DNA from 3 places in the Rahnella sp. RcJ3 genome. Region 2 is predicted to be linked to each of the others. Evidence: riboswitches for the same ligand, from Rfam matches in the RefSeq annotation. Region 2 holds a riboswitch; each other region holds the start of a gene.
What was found. Region 2 has a riboswitch for thiamine pyrophosphate ahead of thiC (phosphomethylpyrimidine synthase ThiC). Riboswitches for the same ligand answer to the same signal wherever they lie in the genome.
Positions count from the first base shown of each region.

Region 1 (7,726 bases), on a different contig from region 2:
GTAGTCGTACTCACTCTTATATTCAGGCCTTATAGTTTCTCTATGGAATCGAATCCTCACGCGCCGTTGGCCAGTTTTATTGATCTCATGATGGATGCTGTTTTTGCGGTTGATGCCCATGCCAATATCGTTTTTGCGAGTGCATCATGCGAACGTATCTTTGGCTATACGCCGAAAGAAATGATCGGCAAAAACATGTTTGACATGATGCTGCCTGAAGATCGGGAAATAACCCGAAACTCGGTGGTGGGGATCATGTCTGGCAATCCTCAGTTTCATTTTGAGAACCGTTACATTCATAAGAATGGACAAGTAGTCAACATCATGTGGACGGCACGCTGGTCACCGGCTGATCAATTGCGCATTGGGGTTGCCCGAGATATTACCGAACGCAAACGATCCGAATTGTTGCAGTCTGCGCTTTATTCTATTTCTGAAGCTGCACATACCGCCGAAGATTTACTCAAGTTATTCCAGCGCATTCATGAGATCGTCGGCACGCTGCTGCCCGTCGATAATTTCTCGGTGACGCTCTACGATGATGAAACCGGTAAACTTAGCTTCCCTTATCATGTGGATCAGTTTCTGCCGAGGCCAGACCCCTTTACCCTGATCCCAGGTACGTTCTACGCAGAGATTATTCATACCGGTCTGCCGCTGCTGCTCACACCTGAAACGATGGTTGCCCGCATGGAAGAATTGCGGGTCTCTTTTGGCATGAATCCATTCTGCTGGCTGGGTGTTCCGCTCAAGTCGCATAAGGGCACGATTGGCGTGCTTATGGTCAAAAGCTACCCAGGGGGTGTGTGCTACAACGAACAGGATCAGGAGTTGCTGCAGTTCGTTTCGACTCAAATTGCGACTGTCATTGAGCGTCAGCAAATGCAGGCTCGGCTGCAGTATATGGCGCAGTATGATCCACTGACCGACCTCCCGAACCGGGGTTTTTTACATGACCGCCTGAAAGTCGCGCTCTCAACAGCACGTCGGGAGCAAGGTCAGTTGTCGCTGTTGTACATTGATCTCGACAAATTTAAACAGGTTAACGATACGCTTGGCCATGGTATTGGGGATTTACTGCTGCAGGGGGCCGCTGCGCGCCTGAAGTTGTGTGTGCGCGAATCGGACACCGTCGCTCGTGTCGGCGGCGATGAGTTTGTGGTTTTGCTTCAGGGGGTTTCCTTACCCGCGTCTGCTCGGGTAGCAGAAAAAATCCGTGACGCTTTCAATCCTCCTTTTACCCTGGAAGGCCACAGTTTGACCATCACGCCCAGTATCGGAATCGCACTCTATCCGGAGCATGGTAACGATGAACGTCAGCTTCTCGAATATGCCGACAACGCCATGTATTTAGCCAAAAACGGCAAAGCGCATTGAGAAAATAGCGATCAAATGGGAATAAGTTTTAGAGACATCTGCTATTTAAAATCCACAAAACGCCAGTGTGATTAAATTATCCACTGGCATTTTTTATGCCTGAAATTCTCTCAGATCGTTATTTCAAATGCGCCGCAAACCCATTTTTCTCCGGCGCAATTTCCGGTTTCAATATCAGTGACGGAATAGCGTAATCGCCGCCATTCTGCTGGCGGAATGAAATGGGTGTCGCGCTTTCTAATGTATCCAGCCGGTGAGACATCTCCGCGCAAATTTGCGCATAGCGGGTTTCATCCATGCGTCCGGTGCGGTAGAACACCAGCGGCGGCAGTACGCTGAAGCCCGGATAGTGCAGGATGCCGTGATGGATCGGGAACAGCAGCTCGTCGATAGGGCCATTAATCCCACGCGCACTGTAATGCGGTTCCCAGCCACCGGTCGTGACCATCAGCATGGCGCGTTTACCGGCCATTTTGCCTTCTCCGTAACGGTCGCCCCAGTGCGTGTCGGAATGTTCACCGACGCCGTAAGCAAATCCGTAGGCATAAACGCGTTCCACCCAGCCTTTCATAATCGCGGGCATTGAAAACCACCATAGCGGGAACTGAAATATCACGGTATCAGCCCACTGTAATTTTTCCTGTTCGGCGGCAATGTCATGGCTTTGCGTGCCATTCTGGTAAGCGCGCTGTGAATCCTGCGAAGGTTGAAAAGGCCCTGGTGAAGGCTCGGTGTTATCTCCGGCATCCAGCGCGGCTTTCCATTGCATGGCATACAAATCCGATATCTGCACATTGTGCCCGGCGGCCTGCAAATGACTGACCGCAAAATCTTTCAGCGAGCCGTTCAGTGATTGTGATTCAGGGTGGGCATAGACGATCAATACATTCATGACGAATTCTCCGCTAAGTGGTAAACGCAGAGTAGGTTGTTGTCAGGTATAGTTGAAATGAATTGATCATATAGCAGGTATAGCGATGAGTAATTTCGGCCGTTTGGATCTCAATTTGTTGCTGACGCTGGATGTCCTGCTCGCCGAGCAAAACGTCACGCGTACGGCGCAACGCCGTAATCTTTCACAACCTTCAGTCAGCGTTCAGCTCGCGAAGTTGCGGGAATTTTTTGATGACCCTTTGCTGCTGCCGGGACCACGGGGGATGCGGCCGACCGCGCGTGCTGATGAATTACGTGAGCCGCTGCGACGGGCACTGGCCGCGCTGGAGCAGGCCGTGTCTGCGGGTGAAGTGTTTGACCCCTCGACGGCAAAGAATACCTGGAATCTGGGGGCGGCAGATTATGGCGAATCGACCATTGTGCTGCCCGCGTTACGGGCATTACGTAGAGCCGCACCTTCTGCACGGCTGGCTATTTTTGAAACGTCACCTGCGCGGATTATCCGCAAAATGGAGCAGGGTACGCTGGATCTCGCATTCCATACCGGCGAGGCGGTGATGAATGGCCTGCACAGCCGATTATTGTTTGCTGAACGTTATGTTTTGGTGAGCAGAAAAAGACATCCGCAGGTTAAAGGCGAGATATCGCGTTCAGCGTTTTGCGCACTGGAACATGTGATCGTTTCACCTGATGGTGGGGGTTTCTATGGCAATACCGACATCGCGCTGGCGGCCACTGGATTATCGCGCCGCGTCGTCATGTCAGTGCCGCATTTCCTGTTTGTCGTTCAGGTGCTGATGACCACTGATCTGGTGGCGATGTTGCCGGAACGTCTGGTACGTGGAAATCCTGCTTTGCAGGTTACTACACCGCCGCTGGATGTTTCGGGGTTCGAGATGTACATGGTCTGGCACGAGCGCGCTCATCGTGATCCTGCACATCAGTGGCTGCGTGAGTTTATCGCTGATTCAGTCTGAAAAAAGGCAGCCTTACGACTGCCTGTGTCTGACGGTGCGGAAAACCGGAACTTATTCGTTGAACAGCTTGGTATCATTCGCCAGGCTATCTACCACAACTTTTAAATCGTTGGCGGTAACTTTCTGTTTATCATTAGAAACTTGTTTACCGAATCCTTTACGCACGACTTTGATCACCGGTTTGCCAGTACTGGCGTCGATCAGCTCACCTTCGAAATACACTTCAGTGTCACGCGTGCGGTGGCCTGTCGCGGTTTGAGTTCCGGCAATAACCAGCGCGACCGGGACGACTTCATAGAACTGCAAACCTTCTGCCGACGTGTTCACACCGGTGATCGCACCTTTGAAAATCAATGTGCGCGGCCCTGCGTGATCTGTCAGTGGCAGGCGCTCTGCCAGTGCAGGTTTCATGCGGCTGTTGGCGTAATCCAGCACCCCCTGCAAGGTGGCTTTGTCGATCTGCGCCGTAGGCTGCGGTTCCGGGTAGAATTTAATCGGTTCGTATTTGATGTAAGAATAATTTTCTTTCTTAAACGAAGGATCGATCCAGCGCAGAACCGGATTTCCCCCAGCCGTTTTCACTTCCTTAAGGCCGGAATAATCGCCTAAAAAACCTGAGTATTTTTCCGTCTTGGTAATGTGGCTGGTACAACCGGCCAGGAACAGTGCGCCAGTCACTGCGGCGATCTGCATCAGTTTTATTGTTTTCATTCGTACCCTCGAAATATTTTAAGGAAGACCAAGTATGTATAGCACCGCTGCGGAATTTAACCTCTTAACGACAAAGAAAAATTGATATTCATCAGGATCGTGAAAATACGGTTCTGTGAGGTAATCATTTCTTCCTTAATTATTTTTTTGATGAATGAAACAAATAGTATTCACCTTTTGGACTGTCCCCCGTAGAGATGATGTTCCAGCCTTTTGACAGATAAAAAGCGACTGATTTTTTACTCTTTACTAAACATTTCAACGACCCCTGACGGGTAAACGTTTCTTCCGCAGCCTGAAGCAATGCTGAACCTGCGCCGGTTCCCTGATATTGCGGATCAACAAACAGGTTATGCAGGAAATTTTCCTGAGTGAAAATTGAGGCGAATCCCAGTAAATGTCCGTCACGTTCTGCCACCAGAATCGTCTCGCCGATCACTGCGCGGTCAAAATCTTCCAGCTGAAAATCGTCTTCCAGCCATGTCCAGGTATGCTTGCGTGAGGCCAGATACAACGTGCGTAAAAACGGGCGGTCTGCTTCTTCATAAGGACGGACAATAAGTGATGAGGACAAGTAAAACTCCTGAGGAAATTTTTCATCAACGTGTGTTGTTCATGTCTGTTTCCTGATACTGCCAGTGAAGCGGAGTGAGTTCAATTACGTTGGCTGATCGGTTTTTTTAACGCATTTCCTGATTGATCTTCTGACCTCCGCCGCCAATAATGTTCCCTTGACTCGGGGTGCCCGCTGCAAAGCAGGGCTGAGATTTTACCCGTATTACCTGATCTGGATTATGCCAGCGTAGGGAAGTCAGGTATCTCTCCTGATACCGCCTTCCTGAGTGCCGGTGGGGAGATTTATGAATACCCGACCTACCTTCTTGCCCGGCGCCTTAGCCGCCACTTCTCTGAAACGACTCCGCCTTTCAGCGCCGCTGGTTCACTGCCTGACCAACGACGTGGTGCAATCTTTTACCGCCAATGTCCTGCTGGCGCTGGGTGCATCTCCGGCGATGGTGGTTGATCCCGCCGAAGCGGCGCAATTTGGCGCCATTGCCGATGCCTTATTGGTGAACGTCGGCACGCTGACACATCCCCATGCCGATGCGATGCGGGCGGCTATTCACGCAGCCACTCAGGCCGGAAAGCCCTGGGTGCTGGATCCGGTTGCTGTCGGCGGTCTGAGCTGGCGTACAGAATTCTGTCGTGAAATCATCACACTTAAACCTGCCGCAATCCGCGGTAATGCCTCGGAAATCCTGGCTCTCAGCGGCCTCAGTGCGTCCGGGCGCGGCGTGGACAGCGGTGATGATTCCCTTTCTGCCTTACCTGCCGCACAGCAACTGGCGCGGGAGACCGGCGCGGTAGTGGCTGTGACGGGTGAAACCGATTACGTCACCGACGGGATGCGCAGTTGGGCGGTGGCTGGCGGACATCCGATGATGACCCGCGTGGTGGGTACCGGATGCGCATTATCTGCGGTGGTGGCGGCCTTTGTGGCTTTGCCGGGTGATCGCCTGGATAACGTGGCCGCCGCCTGCCGGGTGATGTCCTGTGCCGGCGAGCGCGCCTGTGCGGTCGTGAAGGGGCCGGGCAGTTTCACGCCTGAATACCTCGATAATCTGTATTTAATGGGCGAGGAATGGCTGAATGGCGAGGAAATACAATGAAACGTATTAATGCACTGACGATTGCAGGCACAGATCCGAGTGGCGGGGCGGGGATCCAGGCGGATTTGAAAACCTTCTCGGCGCTGGGTGCGTACGGCACCAGTGTGATCACCGCGCTGGTGGCGCAGAACACCCGTGGTGTGCAGTCGGTCTATAACATTGAGCCCGGTTTCGTTTCAGCGCAGCTCGATTCCGTACTGAGCGATGTGCGGATCGACAGTGCGAAAATCGGCATGCTGGCGAACAGTCAGATTGTGGAGGCGGTTGCGGAGCGACTCAGACATTATCAGCCGCCGTTTGTGGTGCTGGATACCGTGATGCTGGCGAAAAGTGGCGATCCGTTACTGCTGCCGGAGGCCGTGGATGCCGTGCGTCGTTTGCTGATCCCGCAGGCTTCCATTATTACGCCAAATCTGCCCGAAGCGGCGGCGTTACTGGACTGTGCGGTGGCGGCGAATGAAACCGAAATGCGTGAGCAGGGAGAAGCCTTACTGGCGATGGGATGTGGTGCCGTGCTGATGAAAGGGGGACATCTGAGTGATGAGGAAAGCCCTGACTGGTTGTTTGTGACCGGTTCCCGCGAGCGGTTTACTGCGCCGCGTGTGAATACCCGACATACCCATGGCACCGGTTGCACGCTGTCGGCCGCGCTGGCCGCGTTACGTCCGCGTCATCACAACTGGGCCGATACGGTACGCGAAGCCAAAGCCTATTTACAGCAGGCGCTGATGCAGGCCGACTCACTGGAAGTCGGCCACGGTATCGGGCCTGTGCATCATTTCCACCGCTGGTGGTAACCGCGGATTATGCCTGGTGCTGGGTTTCGCTCAGCGCCTGTTCAACCTGATGAAATTTCGTCAGCGCCTGTTGCAAATGAACGGCATCAAACGGGTTCAGCGGATAGAATTTTTCTTCTTTACGCGGGCGCAGCATGACGCGGATTTTAGTTGCTGACATCCGTTCAAACAGATAGCTGGCAATATCGTCGTTCTCCTCGTCCTGCCACGACAGCAGCAATGCCGCATGCTCACCGCTGCGGCGGCCAATAAATTGTCCGTGTGACCACAGCCCTTCAAATTCGCCATCCTTTTGCAGTTTTTTGCCACTGAACCACGGTGATTCAGCCAGCGTCAGGAGGGCTTGCGGCGTGATATCCGCATACAACTGGCGCCACTGCGGGCGGTTGTTATCCATCTGCCAGCAGGCCATGCCGAGATAATCGTTCAGTTCACGCCAGTCCTGTTCCAGTTTCTCCCTGAGTTCAGGATCCTGCACATGCATGAACTGTTGCAGGCCGGTCGCCTGATCACCCAGCTTGTTATAGGCAATAACGGTCATGGTGCGGGGCTTACGGCGGAATGTGACCCACAGCAGTACTTTGGGGATGCGGAAAGTGATGGCCTGAACGGTGAGTTTGTAACGGTTGCCACGTGACATCACCAGGCCGCTGGAAGTGCCCCGTTTGTCCTGATAATTTCTCACCAGTACCACGCTGTTCTGTCCCATCCAGCCCGTGACGTAATGTTCTTTTTCGCTTTCTGCCACGTCCAGATCGTGAACGATCTGGGTGATTTTCTCGTTATCGAGCTGGGAGAGGGACAGTGACTGATCGGCACTGTAGTAGCTTTTTTTCAGGGCGGCTGCGGCTGGCATAAAAGTATCCACGATATTGATGTGGTTTACAGCTTACACCAAGTTGTCATACAGATTTTAGGGATAACCCGCAAAATTTGATCGCTGTCGTTCACTGTTTGTGTATTACAACGTCCTTTTACTTACTCGGCATCAAACCAGTCACTGTTCTGTTCAGCAATCGGGGTAATGGTGGAAATCATTTCCTGCAAATGAATGCGGATAGCTTTTTCAGCGGCGTCCGGGTCATGCGCTTTCAGCCCGTCAAAAATCGCATAATGTTGTGCAATCAGATTTTCCGGCGGTGACACTTTACTGAGTGTCAAAAAGCGCACGCGATCCATTGTCGCTTTGATGTGCTCGACGGTTTCCCATGCCAGGCGGCAGTCGATGATCTGCGCAATCGTGCGGTGGAACTCATCATCCAGCAACAGGAATTCCTGCGTTTGCTGACTCTTTGCCGCC
Region 1 covers NZ_QSNX01000002.1:169,365-177,090, forward strand. Annotated here, with positions in the region: gene DXU84_RS03405 (bifunctional diguanylate cyclase/phosphodiesterase) at 43-1,377, shown strand; gene DXU84_RS03410 (NAD(P)H-dependent oxidoreductase) at 1,496-2,269, opposite strand; gene DXU84_RS03415 (LysR family transcriptional regulator) at 2,355-3,248, shown strand; gene DXU84_RS03420 (DUF3313 domain-containing protein) at 3,300-3,959, opposite strand; gene DXU84_RS03425 (GNAT family N-acetyltransferase) at 4,099-4,533, opposite strand; TPP riboswitch at 4,687-4,785, shown strand; gene thiM (hydroxyethylthiazole kinase) at 4,820-5,629, shown strand; gene thiD (bifunctional hydroxymethylpyrimidine kinase/phosphomethylpyrimidine kinase) at 5,626-6,426, shown strand; gene DXU84_RS03440 (hypothetical protein) at 6,434-7,282, opposite strand; gene DXU84_RS03445 (GntR family transcriptional regulator) at 7,405-7,726, opposite strand, start outside.
Region 1: linked by a shared signal. The riboswitch ahead of thiM (hydroxyethylthiazole kinase) and the one ahead of thiC (phosphomethylpyrimidine synthase ThiC) in region 2 are both predicted to bind thiamine pyrophosphate.

Region 2 (7,726 bases):
GCTGCGATTTTGTAGGTAATCAAACCCTGCTTAACGTCTTCTTTGTTCGGCAGGCCCAGATGCTCTTTCGGCGTGACATAACAGAGCATGGCGCAGCCAAACCAGCCAATCATCGCGGCGCCAATACCGGACGTAAAGTGATCGTAACCCGGCGCGATATCGGTAGTCAGCGGACCAAGGGTATAGAACGGGGCTTCGTGACAATGCTCGAGTTCTTCGGTCATGTTGCGGCGGATCATCTGCATCGGCACATGTCCCGGACCTTCGATCATCACCTGAACATCGTATTCCCAGGCAATTTTGGTCAGTTCGCCCAGCGTGCGTAATTCGGCGAATTGTGCTTCGTCATTGGCATCCTGAATCGAACCCGGACGCAGGCCGTCGCCCAATGAAAGCGAGACATCATAGGCGGCGCAGATTTCACAGATCTTGCGGAAATGCTCAAACAGGAAGCTTTCGCGATGATGTGACAGACACCATTTCGCCATGATCGAACCGCCGCGCGACACGATCCCGGTCAGGCGTTTGGCGGTCATCGGCACATAACGCAGCAACACACCGGCGTGAATGGTGAAGTAATCGACGCCTTGCTCGGCCTGTTCAAGCAATGTATCGCGGAATATTTCCCAGTTCAGATCTTCGGCCACACCGTTCACTTTTTCCAGGGCCTGATAAATCGGCACGGTGCCGATCGGTACCGGACTGTTACGCAGGATCCATTCACGGGTTTCATGTATATAACGTCCGGTGGAGAGATCCATTACGGTGTCCGCGCCCCAGCGTGTCGACCACACCAGTTTCTCCACTTCTTCTTCGATGGAAGATGTCACCGCCGAGTTGCCGATATTAGCGTTCACTTTCACCAGGAAATTACGCCCGATGATCATCGGCTCTGATTCAGGGTGGTTAATGTTGGCGGGAATAATCGCGCGCCCGGCTGCCACTTCCTGTCGCACAAACTCTGCAGTGATACTGGCGGGCAGATGCGCGCCAAAGCTTTCGCCGGGATGTTGCTGGCGCAGAACCTCGCCGCGGATCCGTTCACGCCCCATATTTTCGCGAATGGCGATAAATTCCATCTCAGGTGTGATGATGCCTTTGCGGGCGTAATGCAGTTGCGTGACATTTTTACCCGCAATGGCTTTGCGCGGGCGCGGCAGGTGTTCGAAGCGGAGGTGGTCCAGCCCGTCATCCGCCAGCCGCTGCTGAGTAAAACCGGAACTGACCTGTGAAAGTTCCTGCGTGTCCGCACGCTCGTTTATCCAGCGGGCGCGTAATTTTCCCAGACCGGTATGCACGTCGATAACTGCCGCCGGATCACCGTAAGGTCCGGCGGTGTCGTAAACAGGAATTGCTTCGTTTTCTTCGAACTGCGGATTGTCTTTGCCGCCGCCGACCAGCGTCGGGCTGAGCTGGATTTCACGCATCGGCACGCGGATATCTTCGCGGTCAGCTTCAAGATAAATACGCCGGGAGTTGGGGAAAGCTTCGCCCTGCAAGCTGTCGATAAACGATTGTGCCTGCGCGCGTTGTTCACGGCGATTTGACGGTTTCTTTTCAGAAATAACGGGTTTTTGGGTACTCGACATAGCAAATTCCTCGCAAAAAAACGTGATGGAAAATTGCTTGTCAGGAGGTTTACGGCAGGAGTAAAAATGGGCGGTGCAGCACGGGCGGCCTTATGCAGGCAGATGCCTGATTGCGCTGAACGCATAACATTACTCTTGTTCCCTTCGCGGGTACTAACCCGATCAGGTTCCGCGGATCCCGAATTAACGGTCTCAGCCTGGCGTAATTCTCAACAGAAAATTATGCGCTAGGCACTCCGACAAGAAGCCTCAATATAGGAGGCGTTTTTTTAAACTACAAGTAAAACCATAACCCTGAGCAGGGTTTTATTGTGGCAACGTGTTAAGCCGGTCTGGCGAGATCAGGTTCATTTTCCGAAGGTGGCACACTCTCCGGGGCTGGCTCAAAAGCCATGATAATTAATTGATCTTCCAGTTGAAAACGGGCATCTAATGCCTCACCGATATCCGATAATGCATAGTGAAACGCGAAAGCATTGTCATCGTCAATATCAGTTTCTGTGTAACTGTCATGGAAAGCCATGATAGCTTCAGTATTCAGCTCCAGAGCAGGGTAGATTTTTGCCGCCTGTACTTTTTTCGGGCTGCCTGCGCCATCGACTTCTTCAATGATGCGTGGATAGAGATGAAAATGCCCGGCAGAAAGATAGTCGACCAGATGATGGCAAAAACTGTCCAGCGCCTTTTCATTCAAAGGTGTATGTTTTTCTTTATTGGGTTTCAGACCGACGAAAGTGCAGTACGAAACCAGCAGTTCTTTGCGTGCGTGCAGCCATTGATCCACTAACTCATTACTGCCACCAACGCGTTGGGTCAGTCTTTCCAGACGATTTAGCATGGTTGACTCCGTGAGCGACAAAAAAAGTAACCAAAAGTTACTAATATGTAAATATCTTACTCAGATTGTCAGTCCCGACGAGGTTATGCAACAACAATTATGGAATTACAGATTACTGAGCAACACAACGGTTGGTGGATCATCAGCCAGGAAGGCAAGCTATGGCTGCCTGAGGGTGAACTGCCGTTTGGCAGCGCCGCACAATTTTCTCTGACCGGTAAAACAGCGCGGCAGATCGGCGAATGGCAGGGCGAACCTGTCTGGCTGGTTCGTCAGACGATGCCAAACCATATGGTTTCCGCCCGTCAGTTGCTGGATCAGGATCGCGGATTATTCCAGTTGGTCGGGCGTGGTGTGCAGTTGTCAGAATTTTACCGTTCTCACAAGTTTTGTGGTTACTGCGGACATGAAATGCACGTCAGCAAAACCGAGTGGGCTGCACTCTGCGGGCACTGTCGCGAACGCTATTATCCGCAGATTGCGCCCTGCATCATTGTGGCTATCCGTAAGGGGGATGAGATTTTGCTTGCGCAGCATGTCCGCCATCGTAATGGTATTCACACGGTTCTGGCGGGTTTCGTGGAAGTCGGAGAAACGCTGGAAGAAACTGTGGCACGTGAAGTGATGGAAGAAAGTAACATCCGGGTGAAAAATGTCCGTTACATCAGTTCCCAGCCCTGGCCGTTCCCCAATTCGCTGATGATGGCATTTATGGCGGATTACGACAGTGGCGACATACAACATGACCCGAAAGAGTTGCTTAACGCGAATTGGTATCGCTTTGATGCATTGCCGCAGTTGCCACCGCCCGGGACGATTGCGCGCCGCCTGATTGAAGACACCGTTGCCCTTTGTCGTGCCGAACACGAAGAGTAGAGGCGATTTTACGTGATAGAATGCTGTCAGATGATTGTCGGGCGGCCCGAATACTGAAGGAAAGAGCAAGAATGAATGAGTTGAAAAACGACCGCTACCTGCGTGCTTTGTTACGTCAGCCAGTGGACATTACACCGGTCTGGATGATGCGTCAGGCTGGTCGTTATTTGCCGGAGTACAAAGCAACCCGCGCTGAAGCCGGTGATTTTATGTCGCTGTGCAAGAATGCCGAGCTGGCCTGTGAAGTGACTTTGCAGCCGCTTCGTCGCTATCCGCTGGATGCGGCGATCCTGTTCTCTGACATCCTGACCATTCCTGATGCGATGGGGCTGGGGCTCTATTTTGAAGCCGGTGAAGGCCCGCGTTTTTCTTCACCACTGACGAATCGTGCCGATGTCGAAAAACTGCCGGTTCCGGATCCTGAAATGGAACTCGGGTATGTCATGAATGCCGTGCGTACCATCCGTAAAAACCTGCAAGGTGAAGTGCCGCTTATCGGTTTCTCCGGCAGCCCGTGGACGCTGGCGACGTATATGGTAGAAGGGGGCAGCAGTAAAGCCTTCACCAAAATCAAAAAGATGATGTACGCCGATCCGGCGACTATGCATCTGTTACTCGATAAAGTGGCAGACAGCGTCATTCTTTACCTTAATGCACAGATCAAAGCTGGCGCCCAGTCTGTGATGATTTTTGACACCTGGGGCGGCGTGTTGACTCCTCGCGATTACCGCGAATTCTCCCTGAACTATATGCACAAAATTGTTGATGGTCTGATCCGTGAAAACGAAGGACGTCGTGTGCCGGTGACTCTGTTTACCAAAGGCGGTGGTCAGTGGCTGGAAGCGATGGCCGCAACGGGGTGCGACGCGCTGGGTCTGGACTGGACCACCGATATTGCCGATGCACGCCGTCGTGTGGGTGACAAAGTCGCGATTCAGGGCAACATGGATCCTTCAATGTTGTATGCCTCGCCAGTGCGTATAGAACAGGAAGTGGAGACCATTCTGGCCGGTTTCGGCAAAGGCAATGGTCATGTGTTCAATCTGGGCCACGGCATTCATCAGGATGTCCCGCCGGAAAATGCGGGTGCCTTTGTGGAAGCGGTGCATAGCCTGTCCCGGCAATATCACGAGTGAAATCCCGGTATGATCGATACCCGTGCTTTACGTGAAGAACAACGGATCCTCGCAGATCAGATCGAACTGCAGGATCCGCCAGGATTTACCACTCCCGCGTTGATCGCGGGAGTGGATGTCGGTTTCGAACAGGGCGGTGAGGTGACACGTGCGGCGGTGGCTGTTTTGCGCTACCCAACGCTGGAACTGGTGGAATATCAGATTGCCCGCATTCCCACTGTTATGCCATACATTCCCGGTTTCCTTTCCTTCCGCGAACTTCCCGCACTGCTGCAAGCCTGGCAGCAACTCTCATTGCAGCCTGATTTGGTTTTTGTCGACGGGCAAGGGATCGCGCATCCGCGCCGTCTCGGCGTTGCCAGTCACTTTGGTCTGATGATCGACGTGCCGACGATTGGTGTGGCGAAAAGTCGTCTATGCGGTCAGTTCCTGCCATTAGGCGATGAACTACACAGCCGCCAGGCGCTGTACGAAGGGGATGAACAGATTGGCTGGGTGTGGCGCAGCAAGCTACGCTGTAATCCATTATTCATCTCACCCGGTAATCGTATCAGCATGGATTCATCGTTTTATTGGGTCGAACAGTGCATAAGGCAATATCGTCTGCCGGAGCCTACCCGTTGGGCGGATGCTGTGGCATCAAACCGGGCGGCGTTTCAACGCTGGCAACGGTTGAGTGATGATCTTTAGGAATCAAGGAATAGGGATATTGATTTATTTCAGGTAAACTCCCGCGCAGAAAAGTTAACGAGATCAACTCATGTTACGTAATCCAATTCATTTACGTCTCGAAAAGCTGGAAAGCTGGCAACACGTGACGTTTATGGCGAGCTTGTGTGAACGCATGTATCCGAACTATCAGGCATTTTGCCTGGAAACCGGGTTTGGCGAACCACAGCTTTACCGCCGCATCCTGGATTTAATTTGGGAAACGCTGGTGGTAAAAGACGCCAAGGTCAATTTTGACTCACAGCTCGAAAAACTGGAGGAAGCGGTGCCTTCTTCTGATGATTACGACATCTATGGGGTTTATCCGGCCATTGATGCGTGTATTGCATTAGGCGAACTGATTCATTCGCGTCTGAGTGGCGAAACGCTGTCTCACGCGGTTGCCGTCAGTGAGACGTCAATTCGTACTGTCGCGATGCTGGAAATGACTCAGGCCGGGAAAGAAATGACCGATGAAGAACTCAAAGTCATTCCTGCCGTTGAAGAAGAATGGGACATCCAATGGGAGATTTTTCGCCTGTTGGCTGACTGTGAGGAGCGTGACCTGGAATTAATAAAAGGGTTACGTTCTGACCTGCGTGAAGCTGCTGTCAGTAACATTGGCATAAATTTAGCGCAATAAGGCAAGAAAACGTGATTTAACGCCTGATTTGTCGTGCCTTAAGGCTTCACATCCGCACCCTGTCTGGTCTACATTTGGGGGGCGTAAAAAAAGTGGCTATCGGTGCGTGTATGCAGGAGGGTGCTGTCAATCGGCATATCCGTCGCACTTGATGCTTTGCAAACGATAAACACACTGTAAAGGATAACTTATGAACAAGACTCAACTGATTGATGTAATTGCGGACAAAGCTGATCTTTCCAAAGCACAGGCCAAAGTTGCTCTTGAATCTACCCTGTCTGCTATTACCGAGTCTCTGAAAGAAGGTGATGCTGTACAATTAGTTGGTTTCGGGACTTTCAAGGTAAATCATCGTAACGAGCGTACTGGTCGTAACCCACAGACTGGTAAAGAAATCAAAATCGCAGCTGCAAACGTGCCTGCGTTCGTTTCTGGTAAAGCTCTGAAAGACGCTGTTAAGTAATTGCTTGCAGTGAAAAGAATAAGCGGGGGGGCCTTTAAGGCCCTTCAGTTTATCACCCCCGGACTGGTAGCAGGTTTACTGGTGCTCGGTCTGGTGGGTTGCAGTTCTAAAAAAGGCCCTGAGTTATTCTTTGCCAGCGGCTATGTCGCTGATCAAGGTATCAACCGGCTCTGGCGCGAAGACAGCGCACAGCACGAGCCTCAAACCATTCTCAACGTCTATAGCCCCTATTACGGCGGCGATACAATTATTACCCGATACGAATTCCAGCAGGGGCAATTGCACCTGATTAAAGAAACCCATGCGACTAAAACTGATTTGGGTGTCATGCTGCGTTTTGACGAGGGTGGCAACGTTAGCTTTATGCAGCGACAACTCCCTGAGCGCCGCGAGAAGTTATCGTCAGACGAAATCGAACGCTATAAATATGAAGCGTCAAAAATCCTCGATCTGAGCAATGCGCTGCGGGCAGGGAATGTCAGGCTGGTCCAGGCACGCTGGCGCAAAGGGTTAATAACGACCTGCGCAGGTGAGCAGGTGACGCCGGCACTGACTGTCCGTTCACAGGTCTGGCTGGCGAAACGGGCCAGCCGAAGTAATGATAATCTGGGCTTAGCCTGGCTGACGGCTCCGCAAGGCAACGAACTGTTGCTGGTCGCCAATGAAGATTTCTGTAAATGGGAACCAAAAGAGTCTGATCTCTGATCCCGTTTTCACTATTGAAAAGGCACGCCGAAGCGTAATGCCGGTCACTTAAGCATTTTTATGAATACAAATTCATTTTTGTGCTTCAAAGGATAATGAAGGAATCAGGCTTATAGCGCTATTTTTCTTCATCGAAGGCCCAAATTCACGGGCCTCATTTCCTTAAGTGACCGGCATTACGCCGAAGCGTGCCTTTTTTGATCGTCGGGTGAGATGTAATTACTGATTACGTTCGCGGTCGATGGCGCGATAACCGATGTCTTTGCGGCAGAAACTACCTTCCCAATGAATGTCTTTCGCTAAATCATAAGCGCGTGCCTGGGCTGCTTCCACCGTTTTACCCAATGCCGTCACACATAACACGCGACCGCCATTAGTGACCACACGTTCATCCTGCAAACGGGTCCCGGCGTGGAAGACTTTACCATCCGGCACTTCTTCCAGCGGCAGGCCATGAATAACGTCTCCGGTTTTATAATCAGCAGGATAGCCACCGGCTGCGAGCACGACACCCAGAGACGGGCGCGGATCCCACTCAGATGTTTTATCACCCAGACGACCTTCAGCACCGGCCAGGCATAAATCCACAAGATCAGAACGCAGACGTAACATGATCGGCTGAGTTTCCGGATCGCCGAAACGGCAGTTGAACTCGATCACTTTCGGCTGGCCGTCGGCTGAAATCATCAGACCGGCATACAGGAAACCGGTATAAGTGTTATTTTCCGCCGCCATACCGCGAACAGTCGGCCAGATGACCTGATCCAT
Region 2 covers NZ_QSNX01000035.1:2,764-10,489, reverse strand. Annotated here, with positions in the region: gene thiC (phosphomethylpyrimidine synthase ThiC) at 1-1,589, opposite strand, end outside; TPP riboswitch at 1,712-1,838, opposite strand; gene DXU84_RS24200 (Rsd/AlgQ family anti-sigma factor) at 1,912-2,427, opposite strand; gene nudC (NAD(+) diphosphatase) at 2,527-3,303, shown strand; gene hemE (uroporphyrinogen decarboxylase) at 3,375-4,439, shown strand; gene nfi (deoxyribonuclease V) at 4,449-5,129, shown strand; gene DXU84_RS24180 (YjaG family protein) at 5,200-5,790, shown strand; gene hupA (nucleoid-associated protein HU-alpha) at 5,981-6,253, shown strand; gene DXU84_RS24170 (DUF1481 domain-containing protein) at 6,272-6,958, shown strand; gene purD (phosphoribosylamine--glycine ligase) at 7,178-7,726, opposite strand, start outside.

Region 3 (7,726 bases), on a different contig from region 2:
ATCTGGTCGCTCAGTCGGTGGGCTTGGCATTAATTATCGTCGCGGTGGTGGCTTTCTTCGAGTCGCTGGCGCTGGTGGGCCTGATCCTGCCGGGTACCGTCATGATGGCGACGCTCGGGACGTTGATCGGCAGCGGTCAGGTGGGGTTGTACGAAGCCTGGCTGGCGGCGGGGCTGGGATGTTTCTTCGGCGACTGGGCCTCGTATTTCATTGGCCGCGGTTTCAAGGAGCCGCTGCATCGCTGGCGCTTCCTCAAACGTTACCAGTTATTACTGGATAAAACCGGTTATGCGCTGGATCGCCATAGTTTTGCGACGGTGATTATCGGGCGTTTCATCGGACCAACACGCCCGCTGGTGCCGATGGTTGCCGGTATGCTGAACCTTCCGCCTTACAAATTTGCACCGCCGAATATTATTGGCTGCATCACCTGGCCACCGGTGTATTTCCTGCCGGGCATTCTGGCGGGCGTGGCCATTGATATTCCGGCCAGTCACAACAGCTCGGTCTTCAAATGGATGCTGTTTGCCGCCGTGGTGCTGATCTGGCTGAGTGCCTGGTTGCTGTGGCGCTGGTTCCGTTCGGGCAAAGCTTCACCTGATGCGATGACAAAATGGTTGCCCTTAGCGCGTCTGCGCATCGTCTGTGTGCTAAGTCTGGTCGCAACCGCAGTGAGTCTGGTGATGTTAAGCGAACAGCCGATGATGCCGGTTTATGGTCATTTGCTGTGGCAAGTGATCACCCGCTGATCCCCGGCATTATCCCCAACACGCTGGCCTGCGGCGCACTGCCGTCGGTCAGTGCCTGCGTCGGCCCGTCGTAAAAAATCCGGCCATCGACGATCAGCAACGTGCGCGGCGCGATCCGTGCCGCATCATCCAGATTGTGCGACACCATCAGCAGCGTGAGATGGCGTTGCTCACATACCTTATCCAGCAACGTCAGCATCTCACTGCGCAGTGCCGGATCGAGTGCTGAAAAGGGCTCATCGAGCAATAAAACCGGCTGACTGCGCAGCAGGCAACGGGCGAGCGCGACACGCTGACGCTGGCCACCGGAAAGTTGCGATGGCAGCCGGTCCAGACATTCAGTCAGCCCGACCTGTCGGGCAATTTCTTCCAGTTCCTGCTTCTGCTGCGCGGTAAGTTTCAGCCCCGGATGCAATCCCAGCCCCATGTTCTGACGCACCGTCAGATGCGAGAACAGATTATTTTCCTGAAACAACATCGACACCGGACGTTTTGCCGGTGGCGTCACGCTGTGATCTGCGCCGTTGAGCAGGATCTGCCCGCTGACCGGTGCCAGAAAACCGGCGACCAGACTCAGCAGGGTACTTTTCCCGGCGCCGCTCGGGCCGAGGATTGCCACACGTTCACCGGCGTCGATCTGTAAATCGAAGCGCATCGGCAGATGTTCGTACAAATACGTCAGTTTATTCAGCGTCAGCATGGCGGCCCGGCAGTTTCTCAATCAGGGTGAATAACAGGAAGCATAGCAGCAGTAATAACAGCGCCGTCACCGCGCCGTCCTGGCTGCGGTAGGAACCAATCTGCTGATACAGATAAAACGGCAGGGTGCGGAAATTCTCGTTGCCGAACAAGGCAATCACACCGAAATCCCCCAGCGAAAGTACACAGGCGAAAGCCAGTGCCTGTGCAATCGGGCGTTTCAGTGCGCTGAGTTCAACCCGGCGCAGCCGCTGCCAGCCATGCATATCCAGCGAAAGACACAGCAGCGTGTAGCGTTCTGCCACGTCGCGCATCGGGTTATCCAGCACTTTTAATGCATAAGGTACGGCCATCAGCGCATTCGTGAGGATCACCAGCGGCCACGGCGATTGTGGTAAACCGGTGGTATCGCCGAGCAACAGGAAGAAACCGGTCGCCAGCACAATACCCGGCATCGCGAGGATCAGCATGCCGCTCAGATCCATCGCCTGCGCCCAGCTATTTCTCTTGCGTAACCGCAGTTCGCGGCTGCTCCACAGCAGCATCATGGTCAGCAGCACACACAATAATCCGCTGCCGAGCGCGATACGCACGGATGTCCATAATGCCTGCCAGAGCGCGGGTTGTTGCAAAACACCGACCGCTGCCCGGTTTATGCCATCGGTAATGACGGCGAGTAACGGCGGCAGGATCAGCAACAACGCCAGGCCAATCAGTACGGCATCGGCGATGCGCCGCAACCAGGAATCGTCAGGATTACGCCAGCGCTGAGAATGCGTTTGGCCCACCGGCAACGCCTGACTGAGTTTCTGACTGAGCAACACCAGCGCCAGGCAACAAAACAGCTGGATCAGGGCCAGCGTGGCGGCGCGGCTTAAATCGTAGTCGTAACTTAGCGCCTGATAAATGGCGAGTTCAATGGTCGTCGCCTGCGGACCGCCACCCAGTGAAAGCACCGTGGCGAAGCTGGCGAAACACAGCATAAAGATTAAGGCGGCGGCGGGGAATATCTGCCGGCGAATGGCAGGCCATTCCACAAAGCGGAATTGCTGCCAGATATTCATGCCGAGTTGTGCGGCGAGCTGGCGCTGCTCAACGGCGATATTTTCCAGTGCCTGCACTAAGAGCCGCGCTGCCAGCGGCAGATTGAAAAAGACGTGCGCCAGCAAAATGCCCTGTAAACCATACGGCGAGAAACGGTAATCCATGCCCAGCCAGCCGCAAATTTGCGCCAGCCAGCCCTGTCTTCCGTAGACACTGAGAATGCCAAACACCGCCACCAAAACCGGCAAGACCAGCGTCATCGCACATAAACGTAATAACAGCTGACGGCCGGGGAAACGGCGGCGGAACAAGGTGCGTGCCAGCAAAATTGCGGGCAGCACCGAGCAAAGCGCTGAAAGCAGCGCCTGCCAGAAAGTAAAGCAGATCACATGCCAGAGATAAGGATCGTGCCAGAGCGATGCGCCGCTTATCTGTGGCGCATGACGCCACAGAGAGCCTAAGGCCAGTACTGCCACCAGCAACATAGCCAGTGACGCGATGACGCCCGGCAACAGCCAGCGAGGGATCAATGGCTGACGGCGTTCTGCCATGCCTGGATCCATTGTGAACGATGAGTAGCGACATCCTGTGCGCTGTATTGCAGAGATTTGGCCGGAATCGTCAGTTGTTTAAAAGCGTCAGGCAGCGGGGTATTCACCACCGGATACATCCAGTTGCCGGTCGGGATCACTTTCTGGAAATCTTCCGTGGTGACGAACTTCATGAACTGTTCAGCAAGTTTCGGTTGCTTGCTGTTTGCCAGCTGGCCCGCCACTTCGACCTGCATGTAATGCCCTTCGGTAAAATCGGCTGCGGCGTAGTTATCTTTCTTCTCTTCGACAATATGGTATGCCGGAGAGGTGGTGTAGCTCAGCACCAGGTCGCTTTCACCTTTGAGGAATAAACCGTAAGCCTCGCTCCAGCCTTTAGTGACGGTGACAGTTTTCTTCGCCAGTTTTTCCCACGCTTGCGGCGCTTTATCGCCGTAGACTTTTTGCATCCACAGCATCAGGCCCAGACCCGGTGTACTGGTGCGTGGATCCTCATAAATCACTTTCCATTTCTGGTCGCTGTTGATCAGCTCATCGAGGCTTTTTGGCGGATTCTTCAGTTTATTTTTGTCGTAGACGAAGGCGAAATAACCGTAATCGTAAGGCACGAAAGTGCTGTCATTCCAGCCGCCTGGCACCGTCAGTCTGGCGTTGGTTTTCGGTGCTTTGGCGAATAAACCGGTTTGTTCAGCGGCCTGCAACAGGTTGTTATCCAGCCCCAGCACGATGTCGGCTTTGCTGTTTTTACCTTCCATCCGCAGACGGTTGAGCAAAGACACGCCATCTTCCAGCGCCACGTATTTCAGTTCGCAGCCGCATTGGGCTTCAAAGGCTTTTTTAATGGCGGGACCGGGGCCCCAGTCAGCAGAGAAAGAATCGTAGGTATAAACCGTCAAAACAGGTTTTGACGCAAATGCAGGTGCAGAAAGTAACAGCAGGCAGGACAGTAATTTTTTCAACTTTGCGCTCCAAAAAAATGAAAGGGCAAAGGATTTTGAGTAAGCATCGCGCAGTCTCAAATCCCTCCGCCGGGATTAACCGGATCAGGTTCGACGGGTTTCAAATCTCAGCCAAACTTGCTCACGGCGTTTACATCGCAGCTTTAACAAGTCGGGCACCCCGTTGAGAACGGATGTCATTCTAGAGATTAACGGCGCGATGCGATAGTCCGATTAACTGTCCGGTGGGGCAAACCAGGCGGATTTAAAGTCGAACCAGCCGAGGGTGTTCATACGCACACCGCGCATACTGCGTTGCCCCTGTAGCACCAGCCAGTGATGGAACAGGGGATGGATCTGATGGCTGACCGTCTGTTTCTGGCTCCATTTCGCCATCGATAAATTCCCGGCGTGCCACAGGGCGGCATCGTCGTTCATCTCTTCGCTAAAGCAATGCTTTGCCAGCGGCAATTCGTAGAAATGCGCGAACAGTGAAAACTCCAGCGGCAGGGTGAAGTTGGCACTGCCGAGCCACAGATCACTTTTGGCATCGCCGCGGTGCCAGACTGCGTAATCCACTATCTGAATAATCAGTTCGATACCTTCTTCCGCCAGCAACGGGCGCAGGGCGTTGCAGATCGCCTGATGTTCGGAATGCTCGCCGTAAAATGTCAGCGTTACCTGCGTCAGGTTTTGCGGTTTGGGCGGACGTGGCCGGGGCGCTTTGTGATGCCAGCGTGGCAGCAGGCCATACGCCGGAGACCAGTAGCGCTGGTAAATCGGTTCGGCATTATTCAGTAAGGCGATGGGATTGAGTAAATCGCACAACCACTGGCGTGTTTCTTCTGATTGTCCGACCGGCGAACGCTGGTCAAATAACAGGAAATAGCAGCCTTCTTCAAGGCGACTTTCCAGCTCGCTTTTGCCTGATTCATCGGCCTGAAGCTGTACGCCGGAATGCACCAGCTCTTCACTCAGTTCCGGTAATACCCAGATATTCACCTCGTCGATCAGTGCCCGGAAGCCAAAATAATCGTCAAAGGCGCGGATGCGCAGCTGTGTTTTCAGATTACGCACCACGGCGTAAGGGCCGGTGCCGACCGGATGGCGGGCAAAATCAGGCAGTGACTGCCATTCCTGCGGCAGGATCATCGCGTGGATATTGCCAAATAACCACGGCAGCCAGCGGTCGGGTTCATTCAGGTGGATATCTATGACATTTGCCGTGGGCGTCGTGACTGATTTCAGGTTGCTGAACAGCGGATGCGTTTTCAGGCGAATAAACGTGGCGATAATATCTGCCATCTCGAGTTCGCGACCATGATGAAAATGAATGGCGGGGCGCAGATAAAACCGCCAGTGCAGCGGCGAAACTTCCTGCCAGTGATGAGCTAAATCGCCTTCTGCTTCCCCATTTTCCTCATTTATGCGTGTCAGGCCGCTAAAGATTTGTCTGGCAATGTGGGTTTCTGAACGGCGCAACATGGTGCCGGGCAGCAGATTCATCAGCGGGCGATAATACAGTACGCGCAGAATATGTTTGCCCTGACGGAAGCTGCGCCCGAGCTGGGACAGCAGCATCTGACGCACCAGGGTTTTGTCGCCGACCAGTTGTACCAGCTGATCAATGCTGTCCTGTTCCAGCAGCTCTTCAGCGCGCTGTTGCTGGAGTGCCAGCCCGGTATACAAAAATTTCAGCGTGGATCGTTTGCCGCGTCCGGCCTCTGCATCCCACGTCAGCCAGCCCTGTCCCTGCATGGTGCTGAGCAACGAGCGCATGTGTCTGCGTGAACAGTTCAGGACTTCTGACAGTGCCTGTAATGTCGTTTCAGTTTCTTCACCGTGACAGCTTTGCCATAAGCGGATGAACTGTTGTTGCAAACGGGATGAGGACATAAAAGAGGAACTCCGTGGCCGATCTTCATCAATTTATCTTTCCTCATATTACGCCGATACTGTTTCTCAACGAAAGCCTGTTGTGAACAACCGGAGATCATCATGAAACGCAGTCTGAACGCCCGTTTCTATCAGCGTTATTTTGAAGCCATCAAAAAAAACGCCTCTAAAAATCATGCAGACTGGCTGTCCTGGGTTCCGGTGCAGTACCGTCTGGATATTCTGTCCCGTCTCACGCAGTGGGATATGGAAACGATGGACGACGAGCAATACCGCCGGCGACTGTGACTTCAGGTCTGACTAAATTCGATTTTCTGAGTAATGGTGTATTGTCACCAGCCAGTGAGGAAACTCACTGGTTTTTTTATGCTCATTTTCCAGAACCGACTGAAACTTCGCTACACTGTCTGTCTTGCTTTATCTGCATTCATTTCTCAGGGACGACGTCATGTCAAAACCTCGTTTTAATCGTATTTATGTCACCTTTCTGGTGGTCTCCTTGCTGTGCGGCGTGGCGGGTGCATTACAGGCGCCGACGCTGAGTCTGTTTCTGACCAATGAAGTGAAAGTCCGGCCATTGTGGGTCGGCTTCTTTTATACCGTTAACGCCATCGCGGGGATCGCGATCAGCTTTCTGCTGGCTAACCGTTCCGATAACAAAGGCGACCGGCGGAAATTGCTGATGTTCTGCTGCCTGATGGCGATCGGCAACAGTCTGGTCTTTGCCTTCAGCCGCGATTATCTGGTGCTGATCACTGTCGGTGTGTTGCTGGCAGCGATAGGTAACGCGTCGATGCCCCAGCTCTTTGCACTGGCGCGGGAACATGCGGATCGCTCCGCCAGTGAAGTGGTGATGTTCAGCTCGATGATGCGTGCGATGCTCTCGCTGGCCTGGGTGCTTGGCCCGCCGCTGTCGTTCATGGTGGCGTTGAACTACGGCTTTACGCCAATGTACCTGAGTGCGGCAGCGGTGTTTGTCGGCAGCATACTGATGATCCTGTTTTTCCTGCCCTCAGTACCACGCCTTGAACTGCCAGTGGACGAAAAAGTAGTGCATGCCAGCGCCTGGCGTAACAAAGATGTTCGTCTGCTGTTCTTTTCTTCTTTGCTGATGTGGACCTGCAATATCATGTATGTCATTGATATGCCGCTGTACATCACCAGCGATTTGGGCCTGCCGGAAGGGCTGGCAGGCTTGCTGATGGGGACGGCGGCCGGGCTGGAAATTCCTGCCATGTTGCTGGCCGGGTATCTGGTGAAACGTACCGGCAAACGCAAGCTGATGCTGTATGCCGTGGCGAGTGGTGTGATTTTCTATGCCGGACTGGTGGCGTTTCAGTTCAAGGCGGCGCTGATGATCCTGCAACTGTTCAATGCGATTTTCATCGGCATCGTGGCGGGGATCGGCATGCTGTATTTTCAGGATCTGATGCCGGGAAGGGCAGGTTCAGCGACTACGCTATTCACCAACAGCATTTCCACCGGTGTGATTTGCGCGGGGTTGCTGCAGGGCTTTATCGTGGAAAACTTCGGCCATTATCCGGTCTACTGGGCAGCAACTGTGCTGGCGGTGGTGGCGCTCGGGCTGATGTATAAAGTCAAAGATGTTTAAATGACGTAAGGTTAATGAGCGATTTATTCGCTCTTTAACCTATTCAACTGAATAATATATTCCGTTTTTTGCTTGTTCCGGCAACGTCTTAATAATTTTGAAATATCTGTTTTTATCCTGCAAAGATTAATGTTTTAAGTACTTCGCATCCTCTTTACCTGTATGGCTAATGAAAAGTATTTTCTATAATATCGTCTTTCTTAAAATTCTAATGCAGGGTATTAAATATGATTCCAG
Region 3 covers NZ_QSNX01000006.1:255,086-262,811, reverse strand. Annotated here, with positions in the region: gene DXU84_RS10610 (DedA family protein) at 1-749, shown strand, start outside; gene thiQ (thiamine ABC transporter ATP-binding protein ThiQ) at 739-1,449, opposite strand; gene thiP (thiamine/thiamine pyrophosphate ABC transporter permease ThiP) at 1,433-3,043, opposite strand; gene thiB (thiamine ABC transporter substrate binding subunit) at 3,019-4,002, opposite strand; TPP riboswitch at 4,046-4,175, opposite strand; gene sgrR (HTH-type transcriptional regulator SgrR) at 4,216-5,877, opposite strand; gene sgrT (glucose uptake inhibitor SgrT) at 5,980-6,165, shown strand; gene DXU84_RS10580 (MFS transporter) at 6,326-7,489, shown strand; gene DXU84_RS10575 (hypothetical protein) at 7,717-7,726, shown strand, end outside.
Region 3: linked by a shared signal. The riboswitch ahead of thiB (thiamine ABC transporter substrate binding subunit) and the one ahead of thiC (phosphomethylpyrimidine synthase ThiC) in region 2 are both predicted to bind thiamine pyrophosphate.